Bremerella alba: one gene and its partner. The protein of the gene in region 1 binds, or shares a complex with, the protein of each later gene. Links are inferred from orthologs where the notes say so. Each region holds a gene or a part of one and is shown in the gene's direction. Other genes may lie near its edges.

Region 1 (3,002 bases):
CGCGTGCAGACGAAGGGCTACGGCCGGGCATTTTTGAAGGCGCTGCCCGAGTGTCAGTTGGTGGAAGATAGCTTCGCCCAAGCAGGCTCGGCGGGGCCGGCTTGGGATGACTATATCTAATGTTATTCCCCCAGCGGGACACTCACGGCTCATCGACTAGAGCAAGTTGTTTGCTCCATCAGCCGCTCTACCAAGGGCTCGATCGCGGCGGTAGCTTGGGCTTGGGAGTGGTCGAACCGCTGATCCCCGAATTCTTGAAACTCGATGGCAACCGTTTCGTGCTGCTCGACCCCTAATAGACGTGACGCCTCGATGATGTGGGGATGAAGATGGTTCTTGTGGGAAGCGATGCTATCGAGCAGTCCTCCTTCGCCGGCGGCTGTTAGCATGACCAGCGTTTTTCCGCTTTGCATGGGTTCAATCGGATTGTCGCCGCGGGCCAGGTCGAAGCTGAAGGTTTTGTTAATTCGAATGACTTGGTCGAACCAGGCCTTCAATGCGGCTGGCATGCCGTAGTTGTACATCGGAGTGGCGATGACCAGGATGTCAGCGGGAATCAGTTCCCCGATAAGTTCATCGGAAAGAGTCAGGACCTGCTTGTCCGAAGCATCGCGAGCCTCTTCCGGCTTGAATACGGCAGCAATCCATTGCTCTGTAATGGCCGGTGGCGGATTGAGCCCGACATCGCGTCGAATGATCTCGTCGCTCGGCGCGTGCGACAGCCATGCCGCGGCAAAACGCTCGGCCAAGTTACGGCTCAGGGATCGCGTTTTACGTGCACTCGCTTCAATTAACAAAATGCGGCTCATCGGTGGGGCTCCAAAATCATGCTAGATTGTATGAGTAACAGGGAGTCTGGCCGCTTGGATGCCGTTTCACGTGGGAAGTCACGTTAAGTTCTGAGTTGCCCGAAAACCATGCCATACCCAGGTGGGGTTAGTTGACCCTGAGTCCCGTCCCGCTTACAGTAGATTTGCCTTTCTACGGACCCTTTTCTGGGTTCGGTTCTTCCTTGCAACCCTTTCTGAAAGCTGCGGTTAGCATCGATGTTGGCCAGCCGTGTGATACCGTGTTTAGACGTTAATCAGGGGCGTGTCGTCAAAGGAACGAATTTCGTTCAGCTGCGCGACGCGGGCGACCCGGTCGAAGTTGCTGCGCGCTACGAGCGAGAAGGGGCTGACGAACTGGTGTTTTTAGACATCACGGCCAGCCACGAACAGCGAGACATCATCTTAGAGGTCGTGCGCCGGACAGCGGAAGAAGTGTTCATGCCGCTGACGGTAGGTGGCGGAATCCGGACATTGGAAGATATACGCTCGCTACTCAATGCAGGAGCGGATAAGGTCTCGATCAATTCGGCGGCCTGTAAAGACCCGGAGTTTGTGCGTCAGGCAGCCAAACGTTTCGGTAGCCAATGCATTGTGGTGAATATTGACCCCAAACGCGTCGAAAAAGAGGGCCGGGAAGTGTGGGAAGTCCACATTAACGGTGGCCGCACGCCGACTGGTCTAGAGGCCGTCAGTTGGGCGAAAAAGGTCGAAGAACTGGGTGCCGGCGAAATTGTGCTGACTAGCATGGATCGTGACGGAACCAAAGATGGCTACGATTTGGAAGTTACCCGTGCGGTTAGCGAGGCAGTAACCATCCCGGTGGTGGCCAGCGGCGGGGCGGGCAGTCCAGAGCATTTGGCCGATGCCATTTTGCAGGGCAAGGCCGATGCGGCGTTGGCAGCCAGCATTTTTCATTTCGGCCAGTTTACAATTCATGAGACGAAAGAATTGATGCGTGACCGAGGAATTTGTGTCCGGCTTTGATTTTACGGCCGCCACGAATCAAACTGAGGGGCTTGTCCTCAAACTTTCAGGAACTGAGGTAGAAGAGTCATGGCAGAAATCGACGCAGCGATAGCCGAGAAATTTCTCTCGCAGGACAAAGTATATGAAGTCGACAAGATCTTCCGCGCGCTGGTGAAGCTGGAAGGTTCTGACTTGCACATGAAGGTCGGCCGCCCGCCAATTGTGCGGGTAGACGGTACGCTCAAGAACCTCAATCGCGGACCGATCGACGCGGAGGAGATGCTGCATCTTCTGTGGCCCTTGATGGACGCGAGAAACCAAGCGATTTTTAAAGAAAACGGCGGGGCTGACTTTGCCCACGTGGTGGACGTCGATGGCGAAAAGTGGCGTTTCCGTGTAAACATGTTCACCCAGCTGGGCAACATGGGGCTGGTCGCTCGTCGTATTAACAATTGGATCCCCAACTTCGAAGGACTGAATATTCCTCCGGTGATGGAAGATCTGTGTAAGTTCGACCAAGGGATGGTGCTGCTGGCCGGGGTGACGGGTTCTGGTAAAAGTACGACGATCGCGTCGATGCTCAACTGGATCAATCGAAACTACTCCAAGCACATCCTTACGCTGGAAGACCCGATCGAATTCGTCTATTCGGAAGAAAAATGCCTGATCAATCAGCGCGAGGTCGGGCAGGACGTGAAAAACTTCGAGATCGCGATGGCGCATGCTGTGCGTGAAGATCCCGACATTATCCTGATTGGTGAAATGCGTGATCAGGAAACGTTCCTCACGGCCATTCACGCGGCGGAAACGGGTCACTTGGTGTTCGGAACGATCCATGCTTCCAGCGCATCGAGTACGATCGGTCGTATTCTCGACTTGTTCCCCGAAGAAATGCATGGCTCGATTCGTAGTGCCATCGCGTTCAATATGAAGGGGATCGTCGCCCAGAAACTGCTCAAGTCGATCAAGCCGGGCGTGGGCCGTGTGCCGACGGTCGAGATCATGACGATGAATCCAACCGTTCAGAAGTTGATTCTGGAAGGGAAGGATAGCAAACTACCCGATGCAATTCGTATCGGTAAAGACGACGGTATGCAAGACTTCACGATGAGCCTCAAGGCGCTGATCGATAAAGAACTGATCGATCGCGAAACGGCTTTCGCCGTGGCGCCAAACGTCGAAGCGTTGAAGATGGCACTCAAAGGC
Region 2 (2,902 bases), on another replicon or contig:
AGCAAGATGGCGATGTGATTCGCATCGAAATCCCGGCCGATGCGTTATTTCAGCCAGGCACCAACTCGTTGATTCCTAGTTCCGACAACATCCTCTCGCAACTTACCAGCACGCTTCAGCAAAACTTCCCGCAAAACAAGGTTGGGATTGAAGGACACACCGACAATCAACCGGTGAAGCCCCCTTACACGTCCAATCATCAGCTCTCGGCCAGCATGGCCCAAACCGTTTTCGATCAGCTGACCTCGCGTTACCGCATGAACCCGTCGCGACTGGTTGTTGTGGGACACGGAACGAACCATCCGGTCGTTTCAAACGCCACCCCAGCAGGGCAGCAAAAGAATCGACGTGTCGACCTGGTAATCTATCCCCAGTCAGACAACTAATACCGACGCACCGGTGCAACATCGCGTAGGGCGATGAGAAACGCATCGCACCACGAACCATGTTCGCGGCATGCTATCTAATGGAGATCGCATTTCGATGCGGTACGTTCCGCTTCTCGCCACTGCTCGCACTCTTCGGAGATGATGTCTCCGGCAATGTTCCGGGGGCCCGCGTCGTTTCGATTTGCTTGGAGTTTCCAGGCTTTTTGCGAGTGGGAAGCGGGTACTCGTTTGTTCATGTTTTGAGCTTCAAACGGACTGGCCAGAGGCACACGGAAGCGAATAGTTACTGGTATCCCGGAATTTAGATCCATCCGAGGCTCATAAACGCAACTTAGTCAGGAAGCGATCCCATGAGATAGTGCGCTCGCAATCTTTTTCAACTTCCTGCCGCCTAACGAATCGAGCGGAAACGAATTACAATAAGTGCCCCTGGGCGAACTTTCGTCTTTGGGTTGTGTCCGCCGTGGGTGTGTTTTATTTCTCACGACGTGTCGGTCGTTGAATTGCCTCGAATAGTGAACTTGCTCGCCTGATGATCACGATTGTCGACTACCAGATGGGTAACCTGCGGAGTGTGCAAAAAGCCTTTGAAAAGACAGGGCACGCTGCACATATCACCAGCGATCCGAAAGAGATCGCCGCGGCGACCAAGCTTGTTTTGCCAGGCGTGGGGGCGTGTGGCGACGCGGTCGACGAGATCCGCCGCCGCGACCTGGAAGGGCCGATTCGCGATCAGATTGCTTCCGGAACGCCGTTTCTCGGGATTTGCCTGGGCCTGCAGATGCTGTTCGACGTCAGCTACGAAGGGGGCGAACACGAAGGCCTGGGGATCTTGCCGGGCAAGGTCGTGAAATTCGAGTTGCCACACGGCTATAAAGTCCCCCATATGGGCTGGAATCAGGCCAACTTCATCCATCGGCCACCCATTTTCGAGGGAATCGACGAGGGGACGAACTTCTACTTCGTTCACTCGTACTATGTCGTTCCGGAAAACGAAGATGTCGTGGCGATCACGGCCGATTATGGTGGACCGTTTTGTGCGGCCGTCTGGAAAGACAATCTCTACGCGACGCAGTTTCACCCCGAAAAGAGCCAACAGGCAGGGCTGAGCGTGCTGAAGAACTTTGCCCAGTTGGCGTAGATATCCCCCGCGTTAACTTGATCTAACGGCAAGAAATTCCTTGCTGATTCTTAACTCTTATGAGATATTGCCAGGACGCCGAAGGGTTCGGCCGTTCGGCGCAGAAAGGGACCCACAATGCAAATTTGGCCGGCCATTGATCTTCTCGGTGGTAAATGCGTGCGACTCCAGCAAGGAGACTACAACCGCGAAACGGTCTACGGGGACGACCCGGCCGAAATGGCGAAGCGCTGGGTCGCGGAAGGTGCCGATTGTCTTCATCTGGTCGACCTGGATGGGGCCAAGGACGGTAGCCTGAAAAACCGCGACGCGATCGCTGCGATCGTAGCGGCGGTTGATATCCCTTGTGAAGTGGGAGGCGGAATCCGCGATGAGAAGACGATCCAAGAGCTTCTCGATCTCGGGCTGGCCCGCCTGGTGATCGGTACCAAGGCCCTGCGTGAGCCAGACTGGTTTGCTGCGATGTGCGAGAAATTTCCGGAAAAGCTGGTGGTCGGCATCGATGCCAAAGAAGGCATGGTCGCCACCGATGGCTGGCTGGAAGTAAGCACCACCTCGGCCATCGATCTGGCCAAAACATTCGAGCATCTGCCGATGGCAGCCATTATCTACACCGACATCGCCACCGACGGCATGCTGGCCGGGCCGAATGTCCAGGCAATGCAGGCCATGAAACAGGCCGTCAAAGTGCCGGTGGTTGCCTCAGGCGGGGTGACCTCGGTCGAGGATGTGTCCAACCTGACGGCCGCCGGACTCGATGGCGCGATTGTGGGGCGATCGTTATATGAAGGCCGACTAACAGTTCGTCAGGCGGTCGAGGCCGCGGGCGGTGTGAGGTAACCAACAGGTCCTATGCCTGAGCGTGATTTGACTTCTGAATCAGTCGTCCCCACCTCGGGCAAAACCTGGGGACTTCGTTTCAGCTTGTGCGCGATGATGGTGATCGTCGCCCTATTGGCTGGGGTGTTCGGTTACCTTTCTTATTACCGTCCTGCGATGTGCCAGGTTCATTACCAGGTCGCTACCTTAGCGATCGATGAGGTTGATCGGCTAGGGCTCAAGTTTCATGCCGTGGAAGACTCGCCTTATCAATGGGTGCTCGACGACGAACAAGCGATTGCCGACCTTTTAAAACAGCAGCAATCCCCCCAGCCACCTTTCTATCAAAAGCAATATCCAGTCGCCAATTGGCCTCGGCAGGCTGATTCATATAGCTACATTCGTCATGTTTCCGTCGACGAGATTACTCCCGCCCAGGCCAGTGGTGAGTTCGCTGGTTTCTGGGGCGTGCAAAACGCTGGCGGTCAGATGAAGTTTCGTGCGGAAGCACAGATCGCCCATCGGCAACCGGCAGAAAAAACGGTCGACGATC

The links. The genes of interacting proteins can lie anywhere in the genome.
Region 2: the proteins of hisF (region 1) and hisH are in contact, whole or in part, in a crystal structure (PDB 6RU0), measured with the Thermotoga maritima proteins. The link is inferred for Bremerella alba from one-to-one orthologs. Residues at the interface, in WP_004080486.1 of Thermotoga maritima: Met1, Leu2, Ala3, Arg5, Ser40, Glu41, Asp45, Glu46, Ala70, Glu71, Ile73, Asp74, Ile75, Pro76, Phe77, Asp98, Lys99, Ser122, Gln123, Glu161, Thr195, Leu196, Asn247, Arg249, Glu251; in WP_004080484.1 of Thermotoga maritima: Asn15, Arg18, Arg22, Arg117, Leu118, Pro119, His120, Met121, Gly122, Trp123, Asn124, Asn134, Gly135, Tyr136, Tyr138, Val140, Tyr158, Glu180, Lys181, Ser182, Ser183, Lys184, Ile185.

The regions. Positions count from the first base shown.
Region 1 is NZ_JABRWO010000001.1:375,071-378,072, reverse strand. The notes cover bases 106-2,930. They hold hisF (imidazole glycerol phosphate synthase subunit HisF), read left to right. Parts: upstream 106-1,046; coding sequence 1,047-1,814; downstream 1,815-2,930. Other genes in these bases: HOV93_RS01475 (type IV pilus twitching motility protein PilT), read left to right, coding at 1,884-2,930; HOV93_RS01485 (FMN-dependent NADH-azoreductase), read right to left, coding at 150-809; HOV93_RS01490 (ATP-dependent DNA helicase), read left to right, coding at 106-120. Also shown: more of HOV93_RS01490, read left to right, coding at 1-105; more of HOV93_RS01475, read left to right, coding at 2,931-3,002.
Region 2 is NZ_JABRWO010000008.1:47,517-50,418, forward strand. What follows is about bases 1-2,725. They hold hisH (imidazole glycerol phosphate synthase subunit HisH), read left to right. Parts: upstream 1-921; coding sequence 922-1,530; downstream 1,531-2,725. Other genes in these bases: HOV93_RS14430 (OmpA family protein), read left to right, coding at 1-386; hisA (1-(5-phosphoribosyl)-5-[(5-phosphoribosylamino)methylideneamino]imidazole-4-carboxamide isomerase), read left to right, coding at 1,648-2,370; HOV93_RS14445 (hypothetical protein), read left to right, coding at 2,383-2,725. In the rest of the region: more of HOV93_RS14445, read left to right, coding at 2,726-2,902. UniProt on the Escherichia coli protein: IGPS catalyzes the conversion of PRFAR and glutamine to IGP, AICAR and glutamate. The HisH subunit catalyzes the hydrolysis of glutamine to glutamate and ammonia as part of the synthesis of IGP and AICAR.